DNA from 4 places in the Phreatobacter oligotrophus genome. Region 4 is predicted to be linked to each of the others. Evidence: predicted binding sites of a transcription regulator. Region 4 holds the regulator's gene; each other region holds the start of a gene.
The links. Region 4 encodes LexA, which represses DNA repair genes until DNA is damaged. Its sites were predicted from a motif close to TGTTCNNNNTGTGTTCNG; they were not measured.

Region 1: uvrA (excinuclease ABC subunit UvrA) is a predicted target of LexA. The motif match lies at 1,650-1,667, and genes of this name have one in related genera.
Region 2: C8P69_RS07155 (putative DNA modification/repair radical SAM protein) is a predicted target of LexA. The motif match lies at 2,846-2,863, and genes of this name have one in related genera.
Region 3: parE (DNA topoisomerase IV subunit B) is a predicted target of LexA. The motif match lies at 2,062-2,079, and genes of this name have one in related genera.

Annotation. Positions count from the first base shown of each region.
Region 1 covers NZ_PZZL01000004.1:17,699-22,261, reverse strand. Annotated here, with positions in the region: gene C8P69_RS23850 (hypothetical protein) at 61-438, shown strand; gene C8P69_RS09875 (GNAT family N-acetyltransferase) at 435-947, opposite strand; gene ssb (single-stranded DNA-binding protein) at 959-1,495, opposite strand; gene uvrA (excinuclease ABC subunit UvrA) at 1,893-4,563, shown strand, end outside.
Region 2 covers NZ_PZZL01000002.1:670,532-675,094, reverse strand. Annotated here, with positions in the region: gene C8P69_RS07170 (DUF3237 domain-containing protein) at 1-304, shown strand, start outside; gene C8P69_RS07165 (Bug family tripartite tricarboxylate transporter substrate binding protein) at 367-1,338, shown strand; gene C8P69_RS07160 (tripartite tricarboxylate transporter substrate binding protein) at 1,760-2,743, opposite strand; gene C8P69_RS07155 (putative DNA modification/repair radical SAM protein) at 2,881-4,095, shown strand; partial or broken gene C8P69_RS07150 (UdgX family uracil-DNA binding protein) at 4,101-4,563, shown strand, end outside.
Region 3 covers NZ_PZZL01000004.1:361,739-366,301, reverse strand. Annotated here, with positions in the region: gene parE (DNA topoisomerase IV subunit B) at 1-1,893, opposite strand, end outside; gene C8P69_RS11530 (TspO/MBR family protein) at 2,122-2,604, shown strand; gene C8P69_RS11525 (twin transmembrane helix small protein) at 2,619-2,810, shown strand; gene C8P69_RS11520 (cob(I)yrinic acid a,c-diamide adenosyltransferase) at 2,832-3,410, shown strand; gene argC (N-acetyl-gamma-glutamyl-phosphate reductase) at 3,618-4,563, shown strand, end outside.
Region 4 covers NZ_PZZL01000004.1:132,428-136,990, forward strand. Annotated here, with positions in the region: gene C8P69_RS10415 (molybdopterin molybdotransferase MoeA) at 1-991, shown strand, start outside; gene lexA (transcriptional repressor LexA) at 1,097-1,795, shown strand; gene C8P69_RS10425 (ComEC/Rec2 family competence protein) at 1,800-4,064, opposite strand; gene gltX (glutamate--tRNA ligase) at 4,222-4,563, shown strand, end outside.

The DNA of each region.
Region 1 (4,563 bases), 110 kb from region 4:
GTATTGACGCGGGCAAGAGTCAGCCCTAGCGTATCCATACGCACCCGTATGGAGATGGTCATGAGCAGCGTCGCCCTTCTCACCGCCGCCGTTCTCACGGTCGCGATCAGCATCGTCCATTCCTGGATCGGCGAGAGGCGGCTGATCGGTCCGCTGCTCGCGATCGAACCGCGCGTCGGCGTTCTGAAGAGCGCCTTCCTGCGGCAGGTGCTGCGCCACGCCTGGCACATCACCTCGCTCGCCTGGACCGGGATGGCTGTGGTTCTGGCGGCGCTTGCCCTGGCCCCGCAGGGTGAAGCCGGCCGGATCGCGATCATCGGGATCGGCGTCACCTTCGTGCTCCACGGGGTTGCGATCCTCGCCCTCAGCCGCGGCCGTCACATCGCCTGGCCGGTCTTCCTCGCCGTCGGGGCGCTCTGCTTCCTTGCCGTGCGCTAGTCCGCCGAACGCAGCGCCAGCCATTCCGGCCTGAGGATCGACATCAGCGCCTGGTCAACGCGCGTCCCATCCGCCCGGCGCACGACCTCGCGCAGAATGCCCTCCTCGACGAAGCCGAGGCTCGCATAGACATGGCGGGCACGGGTGTTGGCGGTGAAGACCTCGAGGCAGAGGCGATGGCAGGCCGTTTCCCGAAAGACCCAGTCGAGCAGGGACGCCAGGAAGACCCGCCCGAGCCCCCTGCCCGGCGCGACCATGGCGATGCGCTGAAGCCCGACATTGCCGTGGGGATCGGTCAGGTCGCGCAGGATGGCGAAGCCGACCGGCTCGCCCTCCGCCAGCGCGATCAGATAGGCGAAATCCTCGGAGGCCATGGCGGCGCCATGGCGATCGGCGCTCCAGCGACCGATGAAGCTCTCATGCTCCGGCAGGCGCTCGGTGGCCATGACGAAGCCGAGATCGTCGGCGGTCGCCCGCCTCAGGGCGACCGTCACCGGCACATCGCTCATCGCGGCAGGCGTCAGAACGGGATCTCGTCATCGTCCATGCGGCGGCCGCCCGCAGGCGCAGCGGACCGCCGCGGCGCTTCCTGTCGCCCCCCGGAGCCACCCATGGAGCCGCGGCCCTCGACCTGGCCGCCGCCGAAACCGCCGCCCGAGGCGCCAAAGCCCTCGTCGGCATAGTCGCCGCCGCCCCCGCCGCCACCGCGGCCGTCGAGCAGGGTCATCTCGCCGCGATAGCGCTGCAGGACAACCTCGGTCGAATATTTCTCGACGCCGGACTGGTCGGTCCATTTGCGCGTCTGAAGCTGGCCCTCGACATAGACCTTCGAGCCCTTCTTCAGGTACTGCTCGGCGACGCGGACCAGGTTCTCGTTGAAGATCACCACCTGGTGCCACTCGGTGCGCTCCTTGCGCTCGCCGGAGGCCTTGTCCCGCCAGGTTTCGGTGGTGGCGAGGCGCAGGTTGCAGACCTGCTCGCCGTTGTTGAGGCGACGAACCTCGGGGTCGCGCCCCAGATTGCCGATCAGGATGACCTTGTTGACGCTGCCTGCCATCGTCGCTCTCCCTTTCCCCGCGGCCTGAGGCCCGGGGCGCCTTGCGCTCACGAGGTGCGAGGCTTCCCACGTTCGGCGCGATGCGTCACCGCGTCCCGACGGAAAACCCTCGGATATCCCCAACCACCCGCTCCGTGATCGGCCAGCGGTCATTCGTTCTATATTTGTTCTTGTCTTTGCCCGCAAGGTCCGTCAGGTTCCGCACCCGAGGTCCCCAACGCGACGATTCTGGTGCACGGCACACATCCCGTGACGGCACAGGTCTGGTTTTCCACTTCGAGCGTTTCTACCTTTGGACGGAGGGAGCGGCCGGCATCCTGCTGCCATGCCCCTGCCGCCGTCCCGTTTAAGCGTCACCCTTTCCCGCGCGCCTGCCGCCGCCCGTGAGCCCGTTGCGATGAGCGATCTGTTCGACAAGTTCAGCGACGACGTCCGCCGCCCGGACTCCCGCTTCATTTCGGTGCGCGGCGCGCGCGAGCACAATCTGAAGAACGTCGACCTGACGATTCCGCGCGACTCGCTGGTGGTGTTCACCGGCCTGTCCGGCTCGGGCAAGTCGTCGCTCGCCTTCGACACGATCTATGCCGAGGGCCAGCGCCGCTATGTCGAGAGCCTCTCGGCCTATGCGCGGCAGTTCCTCGAGATGATGCAGAAGCCGGATGTCGACCAGATCGACGGCCTGTCGCCGGCCATCTCCATCGAGCAGAAGACGACCTCCAAGAACCCGCGCTCGACGGTCGGCACGGTCACCGAGATCTACGACTACATGCGCCTGCTCTGGGCCCGCGTCGGCGTGCCCTATTCGCCGGCCACCGGTCTGCCGATCGAGAGCCAGACGGTCAGCCAGATGGTCGACAAGACCCTCGCCCTGCCCGAGGGCTCGCGCCTCTACCTGCTCGCCCCGGCCGTGCGCGGCCGCAAGGGCGAGTACCGCAAGGAACTGGCGGACTGGCAGAAGAAGGGCTTCCAGCGCGTCAAGATCAACGGCGCCTTCTACGAGATCGCCGATGCCCCGGCCCTCGACAAGAAGCTGAAGCACGACATCGACGTGGTGGTGGACCGCATCGTCGTGCGGCCGGACATGGCCACACGCCTCGCCGACAGTTTCGAGACGGCGCTGAAGCTCGCCGACGGCATCGCCGTGATCGAGTTCGCCGACAGCAAGACCGAGGGTGGCGAGCCGCTGCGCCTGCTCTTCTCGGAAAAATTCGCCTGCCCCGTCTCGGGCTTCACCATCTCCGAGGTCGAGCCGCGGCTGTTCTCGTTCAACAACCCCTTCGGCGCCTGCCCGGCCTGCGACGGCCTCGGCGTCGAGCAGACGATCGACCCGGACCTCGTCATCCCCGACAAGGACCTGTCGCTGCGCAAGGGCGCCATCGCCCCCTGGGCCCGGTCCACCTCGCCCTTCTACACCCAGACACTCGACGCCCTGTCGAAGCACTACGGCTTCTCGCTCACCGCGCCCTGGCACAAGCTGCCGGAGGTCGCGAAGAAGGCCATCCTCTTCGGCACCGGCGAGGAGACCGTCACCTTCCGCTATGACGACGGCCTCAGGTCCTACGAGACGACCAAGACCTTCGAGGGCGTGGTGCGGAACCTCGAGCGGCGGCTGAAGGAGACCGAGAGCGACTGGGCGCGCGAGGAAATCTCCCGCTTCGTCTCGGCTGTCCCGTGCAAGGCCTGCAACGGCTTCCGCCTGAAGCCGGAGGCGCTCGCCGTGAAGGTCGGCGCTGTCCACATCGGCGAGGTCTCGCAGATGTCGGTGCGCGGCGCGCGCGCATGGTTCGACGAGTTGCCCGGCCGCCTGACGGCCAAGCAGAACGAGATCGCCACGCGCATCCTCAAGGAGATCCGCGAGCGGCTGCATTTCCTCGTCGATGTCGGCCTGGACTACCTGACCCTCGGCCGCAATTCCGGCACGCTGTCGGGCGGCGAGAGCCAGCGCATCCGCCTCGCCAGCCAGATCGGCTCGGGCCTCACCGGCGTGCTCTACGTGCTGGACGAGCCCTCCATCGGCCTGCACCAGCGCGACAACGAGCGCCTGCTCGGGACCCTCAAGCGCCTGCGCAATCTCGGCAACACCGTCATCGTCGTCGAGCATGACGAGGACGCGATCCTCCAGGCCGACTACGTCGTCGATGTCGGCCCCGGCGCCGGCATCCATGGCGGTCGGATCGTGTCGCAGGGCACGCCGGCCGAGATCATGGCCGATCCCGCCTCCCTCACCGGCAAGTACCTCACCGGCGAGATGGGCGTGCCGCTGCCGAAGCGACGCAAGCCGCAGAAGGGCCGGGCGCTCAAGGTCGTCGGCGCCCGCGGCAACAATCTCAAGAATGTCACGGTGGACATCCCGCTGGGGCTCTTCACCTGCATCACCGGCGTCTCCGGCGGCGGAAAATCGACCCTGCTGCTCGACACGCTCTACCAGGCCATCGCCCGCAAGCTGAACGGGGCGAGCGAGGCCCCTGCCCCGCATGACCGCATCGAGGGCATCGAGCATCTCGACAAGGTCATCGACATCGACCAGTCGCCCATCGGTCGCACGCCGCGCTCGAACCCGGCGACCTATACCGGCGCCTTCACGCCGATCCGCGAATGGTTCGCGGGCCTCCCCGAGGCCAAGGCGCGCGGCTACGAGCCCGGGCGCTTCTCCTTCAACGTCAAGGGCGGCCGCTGCGAGGCCTGCCAGGGCGACGGCGTCATCAAGATCGAGATGCACTTCCTGCCCGACGTCTACGTCACCTGCGACGTCTGCAAGGGCAAGCGCTACAACCGCGAGACGCTTGAGGTGGTGTTCAAGGGCAAGTCGATCGCCGACGTGCTCGACATGACCGTCGACGAGGGCGTCGAGTTCTTCAAGGCGGTGCCGCGGGTGCGCGACATCCTGAAGACCCTGTCGGAGGTCGGCCTCGGCTACATCCATATCGGCCAGCAGGCGACGACGCTCTCGGGCGGCGAGGCGCAGCGCGTCAAGCTGTCGAAGGAGCTGTCGCGCCGCTCGACCGGGCGGACCCTCTACATTCTCGACGAGCCGACGACCGGCCTGCACTTCCACGACGTGGCGAAGC
Region 2 (4,563 bases), on a different contig from region 4:
CGGCACCGACTACCAGTCGATCCGCGACGAGGGCCTCGCCGACATCCACGCCCGCTACGTCATCGAGACGCCCGAGGGCGCGCGCATCTATGTCGAGAACACCGGCATCCGCCGCGGCCCGCCCGACCTCATCGCCCGCCTGCGCCGCGGCGAGACGGTGGATGCGTCCCAGATCTACTTCCGCACCGTGCCGCGTTTCGAGACCGCCTCGCCCGACCATCTCTGGCTGATGCGGTCCATCTTCGTCTGCATCGGCACGCGCCTGCCCGACCGCGTCCTCCTCGACGTCTACGAGGTGGACTGACCCCAGCTGATCCCGGCGAGCGGCCGCCGCCCCCGACAGACAAGCCGCAGGGAGGACCACACGTGAAAGCACTTCTTGGAGCGGCCGTCGCCGCCATCGGCCTCGCCACGGCCCTCGGCCCCATGCCCGCCATGGCGCAGGGGGCGCGCACCATCACCCTCGTCTCCGGCTTTGCCGCCGGCACCGCGCCGGACACGCTCGCCCGCATCCTCGCCGAGGCCATGCAGCGCGCCGGCAATGCCTCCGTCGTCGTCGAGAACGTGCCGGGCGCCGGCGGCCAGGTCGCCTCGGCCCGCGTTGCCCGCGCCGCGGCGGATGGCGCCACCGTCCTTCTCGGCGAGGTCGGCTCGGTCGCCATCGCGCCCTTCGCCTTCGCCACGCTCCCCTATGATCCCGCCCGGGACTTCACCTATGTGAGCGAGGTGGCCCGCACCACCTTCGCCTTCGCCGTGCCGGCCCAGGGCGGACCTGCCACCATGGCCGCCTTCGTCGAGGCGGCGAAGAAGGCCGACCGCACCCTGCTCGGCACGTTTGGCGTCACCAGCCCCGCCCATATCGCCGCCGAGCTCTTCGCCCAGAGCGCCGGCTTCAAGGGCGAGCCTGTCCACTACCGCGCCGTGGCCGACGGCATCGGCGACATCGCCCGCGGCCAGACCGCCGGCGCCTTCCTCTCGGTGCCGCTGGCGTCGGCGCAGATCCGCTCCGGCGGCATTCGCGCCATCGTCCAGACCGGCGAGACGCGCTCGCCCATGCTCCCCGACGTGCCGACCGCCCGCGAGGCCGGCATGCCGGACCTCACCATCGCCTCCTGGTTCGTGCTGATGGTGCCGGCGGCAACCCCCGCCGCCACCGTCGCCGAGATCCACCGCGCCGCGGCCGCCGCCATGAAGGACCCGGCGGCGCTGGAGCGCCTGCGCGGCGCCGGCTTCGAGGCGGTCGGTTCCAGCCCGGACGAGGTCAGGGCCATGATCGCCCGCGAGCGCGACCGCTGGAAGCCGGTCATCGAGCGCGCCGGCATCCGGATCACGAACTGAGGGGTGGGGGGGGCTAGACGGGCTCCTGGCCCGGCCATCCAGCGCCGGAAACACCTCCCGTCATGCCCGGCCCCGTGCCGGGCATCCACGACTTGAACACGGCGCGGGCAAGGGAATTCCTGGATGCCCGGGCCGAGCACGGGCATGACGGTTCAGGGAACTCAGTCGGCCGCGACTTTCGGAAAGGGCTCCACCGCCACCTCTCCCCGGCGGGGAGAGGTCGGCCGCAGGCCGGGAGAGGGGGTGGGTCGTTCCCGCGAAGGCTCCCCCTCACCCGCCTCGCTGCGCTCGGCGACCTCTCCCCGCCGGGGAGAGGTGGGACGTTGCCCTCTCCGTCATGCCCGGCCTCGTGCGTCGCCTCCGCGGACAAGCCCTGCATGACGCACTTCGGTCTTGCAGGGCGACAGAACCGGCTCTCCCCTCACTCGATCTTCGCACCCGAGGTCTTCACGATCTCCGCCCATACCTTGAGGTCGGCGTCGAGCCGCGCCGCAAGCTCGGCCGGGGTGGAGGTCACCACCTCCGCCCCCTGCTGGGCGAACTTTGCCTTCACCTGCTCGTCGGCCAGCGCCCGGTGGGTGGCCGCCACCAGCCTGTCGACGATGGGCTGCGGCGTGCCGGCCACCGCATAGAGCGCGATCCACAGCTCGGCGTCGAAGCCCGGCACCGTCTCGGCGATGGTGGGGACCTGCGGCACGAAGCTGTTGCGCTTCAGCGTCGACACGCCGAGCGCCCGCACCGTGCCCGCCTGGATCTGGCTGATCGCCGCCGGCAGGTTGGCGAAGGTGATCGGCACATGGCCGGCGATCACGTCGGTCAGCGCCGGGGCGATGCCGCGATAGGGGATGTGCTTGAGGTCGATCCCGGCGCGCGACTTCAGCATCTCGCCGACCAGATGGTTCAGCGTGCCGTTGCCGGCCGAGGCATAGTGGTAGAAGCCCGGCTTCTCCTTCGCCATGCGGATGAGGTCCGCCACCGACCTCGCCTCGAAACCCGGATGGACGAGAAGCACGTTCGGCACCGTGCCGAGCAGCGAGACGGGCGCGAAATCCTTCACCGGGTCGAAGCCCGTGCGGGCGTAGAGGGCCGGGTTGATGGCCTGGCTGGCGGAGATGGTGACGAGCAGCGTGTAGCCGTCCGGCGTGGAGCGGGCAGCCGCCTGCGAGCCGAGATTGCCGCCGGCGCCGGCGCGGTTCTCGACGACGAAGCGCTGGCCCATCACCTCCGACAGCTTCTCCGCGAGGATGCGGCCGATGATGTCGTTCGCCCCGCCGGCCGCCTGCGGCACGATCACCGTCACCGGACGGTTCGGATAGTCGACCTGGGCGCGGGCGGTGCCGGCGAGGGCAGGCGCGGCGGCGGCGATGAGGCCGAGGGCATGGCGGCGGTCGATCGGGCGGGTCATGGCAAGTCCGATGGTCTGGGAACGGGCCCGCGATGGGTGCCACGCTCCAGCGCCGTGCGGTAGCGGCCTTTCGGCAGGGCGGCATTGATCCGGCGGGACAAAGAGAACATATAAGGAACGGAAAGCCGGGGATGCGGATGGACGAGACCCTGTCGAAGAAGCTGCGGATCCTCGCCGATGCCGCCAAATACGACGCCTCCTGCGCCTCATCCGGCGCGCCCAAACGCTCGGGCGGCACCAAGGGCCTCGGCTCCACCACCGGCTCGGGCATCTGCCATGCCTATACGCCGGACGGGCGTTGCATCTCGCTGCTGAAGATCCTGCTCACCAATTATTGCCTCTACGAATGCGCCTACTGCATCAACCGCCGCTCCTCGAACGTCCGGCGGGCGCGCTTCACGGTGCAGGAGGTCGTCGACCTGACGGTGAACTTCTACAAGCGCAACTACATCGAGGGCCTGTTCCTCTCCTCCGGCATCGTCAAGACGCCCGACCACACGATGGAGGAGATGATCGAGGTGGCGAAGAAGCTCCGCCGCGACCACCGATTTGCCGGCTACATTCATCTCAAGACCATCCCCGAGGCGAGTCCCTGGCTGATCGAGCAGGCGGGCCTGTGGGCCGACCGCCTGTCCATCAATCTGGAACTGCCGAGCCAGCAGAGCCTCGAAACCCTCGCGCCGGAGAAGAACGGCCGCACGATCCGCGCCGCCATGGGCCAGATGCACGAGCGCATCACCGAGGCCAAGGCGGAGAAGCGCCGCTTCTCGCCCGCCGGCCAGAGCACCCAGATGATCGTCGGCGCCGACGCCACGACGGATGAGGGCGTGCTGCGCACCAGCGACGGGCTCTATCGCAGTTACAAGCTCCGTCGCGTCTATTACTCCGCCTTCAGCCCCATCCCCGAGCCGAGCCGGGTCCTCCCCCTGAAGGCCCCGCCGCTGCAGCGCGAACACCGGCTCTACCAGGCCGACTGGCTGCTGCGCTTCTACGGCTTCTCGGTGGACGAGGTGGCAGCCGGGGGCGATGCCGGCATGCTGGACCTCGACATCGATCCCAAGCTCGCCTGGGCGCTGAAGCATCGCGAGCGCTTTCCCGTCGACGTCAACACGGCCGACCGCGAGTTGCTGCTGCGCGTGCCGGGCCTCGGCACCCGCGTGGTGGACCGCATCATCGCCGCCCGCCGCCACACGACGCTCCGGCTCGACGATCTGGCGCGGCTGACGCCTGGCCTGAAGCGCGCCCGGCCCTTCCTGGTGACGCCCGACCACCGGCCGACGCGGCTGATCGACCGGCAGGACCTGCGCGCCCGCATCGCGCCGAAGCCGGCGCAGCTCGAACTGTTCGGCTGACGCCAATGGGCCGCGAGGTCAGGGATATGGCTCGGTCGTCCCTCGTGCAGGTCCGCCTCGGCGCGGGCGCCGATCTCGACGGCTTCCGCGCCGCCGCGCGCAGCCTCGTTGCGGGCGGCGTGCCGCCGGAGGCCGTGGTGTTCACATCGGGCGAGGCGGCCGATCTCTTCGGCGCGCCGGTCCTGCCGGAGGGCGAGCCACTCAGTCTGCCGCGCGCCGCCGCCGATCTCGTCCAGCTCGTCGCCTGCCATCGCGATCCCGAGCGCTGGGCGCTGCTCTACCGCCTCATCTGGCGGCTCACCCACGGCGAGAAGGCGCTCTTGGAGGTGATGAGCGACCCGCTGGTCCACCGCCTCGCCATGATGGCCAAGGCCATCCGCCGCGACCTCCACAAGATGCACGCCTTCGTCCGCTTCCGCCGCGTCGAGACGGCGGAGGGCGAGCGCTACATCGCCTGGTTCGAGCCGG
Region 3 (4,563 bases), 230 kb from region 4:
CATGGTCGTTTCCTTCAACTGCTGCGGCATCATCTCGCCGAGGCCCTTGAAGCGGCCGATCTCGACCTTCTGGTTGCCCTTAAAGGCGCTGCGCAGGAGTTCGTCCTTGTGGGCATCGTCGCGGGCATAGAGCGTCTTGCCGCCCTGGGTCAGGCGATAGAGCGGCGGCACCGCGAGGTAGAGGTGGCCATTGTCGATCAGCCGCGGCATCTGCCGGTAGAAGAAGGTGATGAGCAGGCTGGCGATATGGGCGCCGTCGACGTCGGCATCGGTCATGATGATGACCCGCTCGTAGCGCAGGTCGTCGTCGCGGTAGTGTGTGCCCGTGCCGCAGCCGAGCGCCTGGATCAGGTCGGACAGCTGCTGGTTCTGGGCGAGCTTGTCGCGTCCGGCCGAGGCGACGTTGAGGATCTTGCCGCGCAGCGGCAGCACCGCCTGGGTCTGGCGGTCGCGGGCCTGCTTGGCGGAGCCGCCGGCCGAGTCGCCCTCGACGATGAAGATCTCCGAGCCCGCGGCCGAGGTGTTGGAGCAGTCGGAGAGCTTGCCGGGCAGGCGGAGCTTGCGAACGGCGGTCTTGCGGCTGACGTCCTTCTCGGCGCGGCGGCGCAGGCGCTCCTCGGCCCGCTCCACCACCCATTCCAGCAGCCGGTTGGCCTGGTTGGGGTTGCCGGCGAGCCAGTGGTCGAAGGGATCGCGGATGGCGTTCTCGACGATGCGCGAGGCTTCGGTCGTGGCCAGCTTGTCCTTGGTCTGGCCCTGGAATTCCGGCTCGCGGATGAAGACCGACAGCATGACGCAGCAGCCGGCCAGCACGTCATCGGCGGTGACCTGCGCCGCGCGCTTGTTGCCAGTGCGCTCGGCATGGTCCTTCAGGCCGCGCAGCAGGGCAAAGCGCAGGCCCTGCTCGTGCGTGCCGCCCTCGGGGGTCGGGATCGTGTTGCAGTAGGAGGAGACGAAGCCGTCCTGGTCGCCGACCCAGCCGATTGCCCATTCCACCGATCCGTGGCCCTGCTTGTCGAGCTTGCCGCCGAAAATGTCGGGATGGACGCGCGTCGCGCCCTCCAGCGTCGCGCCGAGATAGTCCTTGAGGCCACCGGGAAAGCGCAGCACGGCCTTTTCCGGCGTGTCCGTGCCCTTCACCAGCTCGGGATCGCAGGACCAGCGGATCTCCACGCCGCCGAAGAGATAGGCCTTGGAGCGCGCCATCTTGAACAGGCGCGCCGGCTTGAACGTGTGGGTCTCCTTGAAGATCTCGGGATCGGGGGAGAACCGCACCTTGGTGCCGCGGCGGTTGTTGATGCGGCCGAGCTCTTCGAGGCCCGTCTGCGGGATGCCGCGCGAGAAGCGCTGGCGGTAGAGCATCTGGCCGCGCGCGACCTCCACCTCCAGCGAGACGGAGAGGGCGTTGACCACCGAGACGCCGACGCCGTGCAGGCCGCCCGAGGTCTCGTAGACCTTGGAGTCGAACTTGCCGCCCGCATGGAGCGTGCACATGATCACTTCGAGGGCCGACTTGCCGGGGAATTTCGGGTGCGGGTCGACGGGGATGCCGCGGCCATTGTCGGTCACGGCGAGCGAGCCGTCGGCAAAGAGCTCGACCTCGATCCAGGTGGCGTGGCCGGCCACCGCCTCGTCCATGGAATTGTCGATCACCTCGGCGAACAGGTGATGCAGGGCCTTCTCGTCGGTGCCGCCAATATACATGCCGGGGCGGCGGCGCACCGGCTCGAGGCCCTCGAGGACCTCGATGTCGGAGGCGGAATAGCCCTGTTCGCCGGGCGTGCCGGCGGCCTTCTGGCGCGCGGGTTCGGGACGGGCGCGCGGAGCGGCCGCCTTGGGCGGCGTCTCGGCGGGGGCCTTCGGTCCTCCGAACAGGTCGCTGGAATTGTCCATCGTGGTGGAATCTCCCGGGCCGCCGGGCGGCCGCGAATCAGTTTCGCCATCATGGCACAGGGCGCGATGGACGCGAACGGAACGGAAACGCCGACAGGGGTCTATGCCTGCCGTCCCGGAAATGCCATGCCGTCATGCAGGTAGGCCCTGCAGGGACCGGAACGGCATTGATCTCATCGCGTTCCTCGTCCGTACAGGCAAGCCATGACAGGAACAAGCAGCGTGAACATGTCCCGATCGGTCGCCGGCACCGTGGCCGTCTACGGAGCCTTCCTGGTGCTCTGCTTCGCCGTGGCGGCCACCGGCGGCATCGCCAATTCCTACGGCCTGTCCGGCTGGTACCCGACCCTGGTCAAGCCGTCGTTCAATCCGCCGAACTGGCTCTTCGGGCCGGTCTGGACGGTGCTCTACATCATGATCGCGGTGTCCGGCGCCCGGCTCGTCCTGTCCCCTGCCGAGGACAAGGAGCCAGCCATCGCGCTCTACGGCGTTCAACTCGCGCTCAACGCGGCGTGGTCCTGGGTGTTCTTCTACGGCCAGGCGATGGGCGCCGCGGCGATCGTCATCGTCGCCATGTGGCTCGCCATCCTCGGCAACATCGTCTTCGCCTGGAGCAAGGATCGCGTGGCGTCCCTGCTGCTGATCCCCTATCTTGCCTGGGTGAGTTTCGCGACGGTGCTGAACATCGCCATCTGGCGCCTCAACAGCTGACGGAAGGGCCATCCATGCCGATCAACCTGCTCGTGCCCGTCGCCGTCGGGGCGGTCGCCATCGTCCTCGTCATGGGCCTCATCAACATGATGCGCGGCGGCAGCCCCAACACATCCCAGAAGCTGATGCGCTGGCGCGTCGGGCTGCAATTCGTGGCCATTGTCGTGATCGTGATCGCCATCTATGTGAAGGCCAATGGCGGCTGACCGCCGTCGGAACAGCGATCCATGGTCAAGCTCAACAAGATCTACACCAAGACCGGCGACGACGGCACGACGGGCCTCGCGGCCGGCCCGCGGCGCCTGAAGTCGGACCTGCGGGTCGAGGCCTATGGCTGCATCGACGAGGCCAATTCCGCCATCGGGATTGCCCGTCTGCACACGGCCACCGACCCGGTCGTGGACGCCATGCTCATGCGCATCCAGAACGACATGTTCGACCTCGGTGCGGACCTCGCCACGCCCGATCTCGGCGAGGACCTGGGCTATGAGCCGCTGCGCATCGTCGAGGCGCAGGTGAAGCGCATCGAGGCCGAGATCGACCAGCTTAATGCCGAGCTCGATCCGCTGAAGAGCTTCATCCTGCCCGGCGGCAGCCCGGCCTCGGCCTATCTGCACCTCGCCCGCACCATGGCCCGGCGCGCCGAGCGCATCATGGTCGACCTCGTCCGCCGCCCGGGCGAGGAGGTGTCACGGCCGGCGCTGGAATATGTGAACCGCCTGTCGGACTTCCTCTTCGTCGCCGCCCGCTATCTCAACAACAAGGGCAAGGCGGATGTCCTGTGGGTGCCGGGCAAGAACCGGTAGAGCCCCCATGTCTTGACAGCGTCATGCGCCGATAGCATTTAGCTGCGCATGTTCAGCACCGTGACCACCCGCCGACGCCGTATCCTCATCCAGCGATGAGCGCGTGCGGCCGTGTGGCTTGCTGATCGACCCGATCGCCGCGCTCCCAGCGCGGCTTTTTTGTATCCGACATCCTGACCCGACTTCTCGCACCCTGCGGAGACTGCCATGGCGACCAAGGCCAAAATCGCGATCCTCGGCGCGTCCGGTTACACCGGCGCCGACGCCGTCCGCCTCGCCGCGCGCCATCCGCATGTCGAGATCACCGCGCTGACCGCCAACACCCATGCCGGCAAGTCCATGGCCGACGTCTTCCCGCATTTCTTCATGCTGGACCTGCCGAAGCTAGTGACCTGGGAGAGCGTCGACTGGAGCGGCCTCGATGCGGTGTTCTGCGGCTTGCCGCACGGCACGACGCAGGAGATCACCGCAGCGGTGCTGAAGGCCAATCCCAAGATCAAGATCCTCGACATGTCCGCCGATTTCCGGCTGCGCGACGGGGCGACCTATGCCGAGTGGTATGGCCACGAGCATCAGGCGCCGGAGCTGCAGAAGGAGGCGGTCTACGGCCTCACCGAGCTCTACCGCGACGACATCACCAAGGCGCGGCTCGTGGCCTGCCCGGGCTGCTACCCGACCGCGACCCTGCTCGCGCTGGTGCCGGTGGCCAAGGCCGGCCTCATCCACGCCGATGACATCATCGTCGATGCCAAGTCGGGCGTGACGGGGGCCGGGCGCGGGCTCAAGCAGAACACGCTGTTCTCGGAGGCCGGGGAGGGGCTGTCGCCCTATTCCATCGGCAAGCATCGCCACGCTCCGGAGATCGAGCAGGAGATCGGCGTCGCCGTCGGGGGCAAGGTCACCATCAACTTCACGCCCCACCTCATCCCGATGGCGCGCGGCGAGCTCTGCACCTCCTATGTGAAGCTGAACGGCGCCACCGCCGATGACCTGCGCCAGGCGCTCGCCGATGCCTACAAGGACGAGCCCTTCGTCCATGTGGCGCCGAAGGGCGTGGTGCCGCAGACGCAGAATGTCCGCGGCTCGAACTATGTGCAGATCGGCGTCTTCCCCGACCGCATTCCCGGCAGGGCCATCATCATCTCGACGCTGG
Region 4 (4,563 bases):
CGGCGAGGCCGCGGCTGGGCGGGCCTTCGGCGGCGAGGTCGGGACGGGACAAGCGGTGCGCATCTTCACCGGTGCACCGATTCCGCCCGGCGCCGACGCGGTCATCATGCAGGAGGACACCGCACGCGACGGCGACGCTGTGATCATCGACCGCACGGCACGACCCGGCCAGTTCATCCGCCGCCGCGGCCTCGACTTCACCGCAGGGGTCAGCGTCCTGCCCGCGGGCACTGTCATGAACCCGCGCAGCCTCGCCCTCGCCGCCGCCATGAACCACGCATCCGTGCCGGTCCACCGTCGGCCGCGGGTCGCGATCCTCTCGACCGGCGACGAACTGGTGGAGCCCGGCACCGCGCCGGGCCCGAACCAGATCGTCTCGTCCAATGCCCTTGCCATTGCCGCGATGGCGCGCCGTGCAGGCGCGGACGTGACCCATCTCGGCATTGCCCCCGACCGGCTCGATGCAACCCTCGCCCGGGTGCGCCTTGCCCGCAGCGAGGGCCATGACATCCTCGTCACCTCCGGCGGGGCATCGGTCGGCGAGTACGACCTCATGCGGGACGTGATCCGCCACGAGGGCGGGGAGCTCGGCTTCTGGAAGATCGCCATGCGCCCCGGCAAGCCGCTGATGATGGCCGATCTCGGCGAAACGCGGCTGCTCGGCCTGCCCGGCAACCCTGTCGCCTCCTTCGTCTGCGCGATGTTGTTCCTCGAACCGCTCATTGCCCGCCTCGCGGGACGTGCCGTCGACGGACCGGCGACCGAGGCCGCGATTCTCGGTTCTGACGTCCCAGCCAATGACCTGCGCGCCGATCACCTGCGTGCCCGCTTGACCACATCGGCGGACGGCCTCGTCGCCACGCCCTTCCCGGTCCAGGACTCCTCGATGATCCGCGTCCTCGCCGAAGCCGACGCGCTGATCCTGCGCCCGCCCCATGCGCCGGCGGCCCGCGCGGGCGAGCCCTGCCGCGTCGTCCGCCTGCCGCGCTAGGCCTTCACGAAATCTCAACGGTTGCAGAACACACATAGAACAGATAGTGATTGTTCATGGTCTGTTCGTTCGATTCGGGCCGGTGACACTCAGGGGCGGTATCCGATGCTGACGCGCAAGCAACACGAGCTTCTTCGCTTCATCCAGGAGCGGCTGAAGGAGACCGGGGTGCCCCCCTCCTTCGACGAGATGAAGGAAGCCCTCGACCTGAAGTCCAAATCCGGCATCCACCGGCTCATCACGGCGCTAGAGGAGCGCGGCTTCATTCGCCGCCTGCCGAACCGCGCCCGCGCCCTCGAGATCATCCGCCAGCCCGAGCAGTCGGCCGGTCCCGCCACCGCCCGCGGCAAGTTCTCGCCGAGCGTCATCGAAGGCTCGCTCGGCCGCTCCCGGCCGCAACCGGTTGATGACGACACGGTCATGCCGGTCGCCGTGCCGCTGATGGGCCGCATCGCCGCCGGCGTGCCGCGCGAGGCGGTGGAGCAGCGCATCTCGACGGTCTCGGTGCCGCCGGAGCTCATCTCCCGCGGCGAGCATTACGCCCTGGAGGTGCGGGGCGATTCGATGATCGAGGCCGGCATCCTCGAAGGGGACATCGCCCTGATCCGCAAGGGCGACACGGCCGAGACCGGCGACATCATCGTGGCGCTGATCGATGACGAGGAAGCGACGCTGAAGCGGCTGCGCAAGCGCGGCACCTCCATCGCCCTCGAAGCCGCCAATCCAGCCTACGAGACCCGCGTTCTCGGTCCCGACCGGGTGCGCATCCAGGGCAAGCTCGTCGGCCTCATCCGCCGCTACTGACGGCTCAGCGCGGCGGCTCTGCGTCGCCCTCCTCGGGCATGTCGGCCGCCGGAGGCGGTGCAGGCGCTTGGGGTAACGCCGCATGGGGCCCTTGCAGCACCGGCGGCATCGCTCCCTTGGGCGGCGCCCGGTGCCAGGGTCGCGTCCCGTATGTGAGGCGTGCTGTCTCCACCTGCCATGATCCGGCCTCGTGGCGCAGCCGAAGGGCGCCGGTCGAGGGGATCGCCGAAAGGTTCAGCACCACGGCGCCGCACCCGTGCGGAACCGCGAAGCGCGTCACCACCAGCCGCGCCTCGCGGCAATCATCGGCCAGTGCATCGGGATGAAGCGGCACGGCGATGCGGCCGCCGCCCGCCAGCGGCATGGCGCAGCCGAGGCCGTCGCACCGCACCCCCTGTTGCAGGCTCTCCTCCGCCGCATTGCGCCGGTCGCCCTCCGCCAGCAGCCAGCGCTGGACGGCGAACCGGCTGCCGCGCCGCGAGACGACCCGGAGCGTTCCGTCCGGCGCGCGGGCGGCGACCGTCGTGCCGTCGCCGTCGACAAGCGCGAGCGGCGGCTTGCCATGGGGAGCGGCCGCGAGGCCGGCCAGCACCAGCGGCGCCCCGATCCAGCGCAGCGGCGTCGACAGCGCCGCGACCAGCACCAGCCCCAGCGACAGGACCAGCAGCGCGGACGGCCGGGTCTCCGGCACGATCACCTTGCCGCCCGGCCAGGAGGCGACCCATTCGACGATCCGCACGAAGAGGTCGACGCCCAGCCCCGCCAGGGCCCAGACCGGCTTGTCCCAGCCGAAGGGCCAGAGCATCAGCGCCAGGATCTCCAGCGGCATGACGAAGAACTCGATGACCGGGGCGCCGAGGAGGTTCCCGGCAACGCCGTAGAGATGCACCGTGTTGAAGTGGTGCGCCGCGTAAGGGGTCGTCGCGAGTGAGGCGACGAAGGAACTGGTCGCAAGGCCCGCGACCCCATTCGTGACCATGAGCAGCATGCGGCCGATGCCGGCTGGGGCATCGGCATGCGCCTCGGCGAAGGGCCGCAGCGACACATAGCCGGCAATGAGCGCCAGCGTTGCGGCGAAGGACATCTGGAAGCTCGGGCCGAGAAGGCTTTCGGGCGCGACGAGCAGCACGGCGAGCGCGGCGATGGCGAGCGTGCGCAGCGTCAGCGCGCCGCGGTCGAGCATGACGCCGAGAAGGACCACGGCGATCATGATCCACGAGCGCTGCGTCGCGACTTCGGCGCCGGAAATCACGAGATAGATGGTCGCCACCACCAGGGCGACGAAGGCGGCCCAGGCCTTGGCGCGGTGCCGCAGGGCGATGGACGGCACGAGGGCGAGGCCACCGCGCACGATGCCGAAGATGAGGGCCGCCACCAGCGCCATGTGAAAGCCGGAGATCGACAGGATGTGATAGGTGCCGGCCGCGCGCATGGCCTCGTTCAGGCCTTCCGGGATGCCGTCGCGCTTACCCGTCACCAGAGCATCGGCAATGGCGCCGGACGCGCCGGGGATGGCCGAGCGGATGCGGTCGCTGATCGCCTGGCGCACCGCGTCGAGCCTTGCCCGGAGCATGACGCCGGAGGGCATCTCGCCCACCTCCCCCGCCCGGACCTGGCCGATGATGAACCCGGTGGCGCCGTAGCCGGCGAACCAGGCATCACGGCTGAAGTCATACTGGCCGGGGGCGGCGGGATCGGCCGGCGGGCGCAGCCGCACCGTCAACACCACCGCCTGACCGGTGGTGACCCCGGTCGCAGTCCGGCTGGTGACGCGGATGCGGTCCGGCGCCGGATCGGGCGCTGGCGTCAGGCTGCGGACCCGCAGCGTGAGCCGGTCGCCATTCTCCCGCCGCTCCACCGCCTCCACCCAGGCCGAGACGGTCAGCGACTGGGTCTCGGTTCGCAGCACGGGGTGGGCGACCCACGCAGTCCGTGTCGCCGCTGCCGCGAAACCGAGAGCGACCGCCGCAATCGCGGTCATGGCCAGCGCGGGCCCGTGATGCCGCCGCAGGACGATCGCCGCCGACGCTGTGGCGATAGCGAGCAGGATCGCCGCCGCAAGCGAGGGTTCATCGGGCGCGGCGAAGTACAACAGTATGCCAACGCTCATCGCCACGGGCAGGAACAGGAAGGCCCGCCCGCGCTCCAGCTCCAGCGCCCACCATCCCGACAGCCGCGCGCCGATCGCCTCAAGGCCGAGCCCGTGACGCGTGCCAGCCGCGGCACGCATGCCGGCGGCAATGGCGAGTGCCCTCGCGCGCGGCCTCACCGCCCACCTCCCGGCAGGGCGCTCACCGACGGGCCGGACGACGCGTGGCCGCTCACCACAGGGCGCTCCCCATTCCCGTGCCGGCATGCTAAGCCGACGCGCTTTCCGGCCAGAAGCCTAGTCGCGCCCGGCCCGCCCTGTCCTCTTCGGAAGAATCATGACCGTCGTCTCCCGTTTCGCCCCCTCCCCGACGGGCTTCCTGCACATCGGCGGTGCCCGCACCGCGCTGTTCAACTGGCTCTATGCCCGCAAGACCGGCGGCAAGATGCTGCTGCGCATCGAGGACACGGATCGCCAGCGCTCCACCACCGAAGCGATCGACGCCATCCTGGATGGCCTCGCCTGGCTCGGCCTTGCCTGGGACGACGAGACCATCTTCCAGTTCGCCCGCGCCGAGCGGCACGCCGAGGTCGCCCGCCAGCTCCTCGCCGCCGGCAAGGCCTATCATTGCTACGCGACCCCCGAGGAGCTCGAGGAGATGCGCGCCACCGCCATGAAG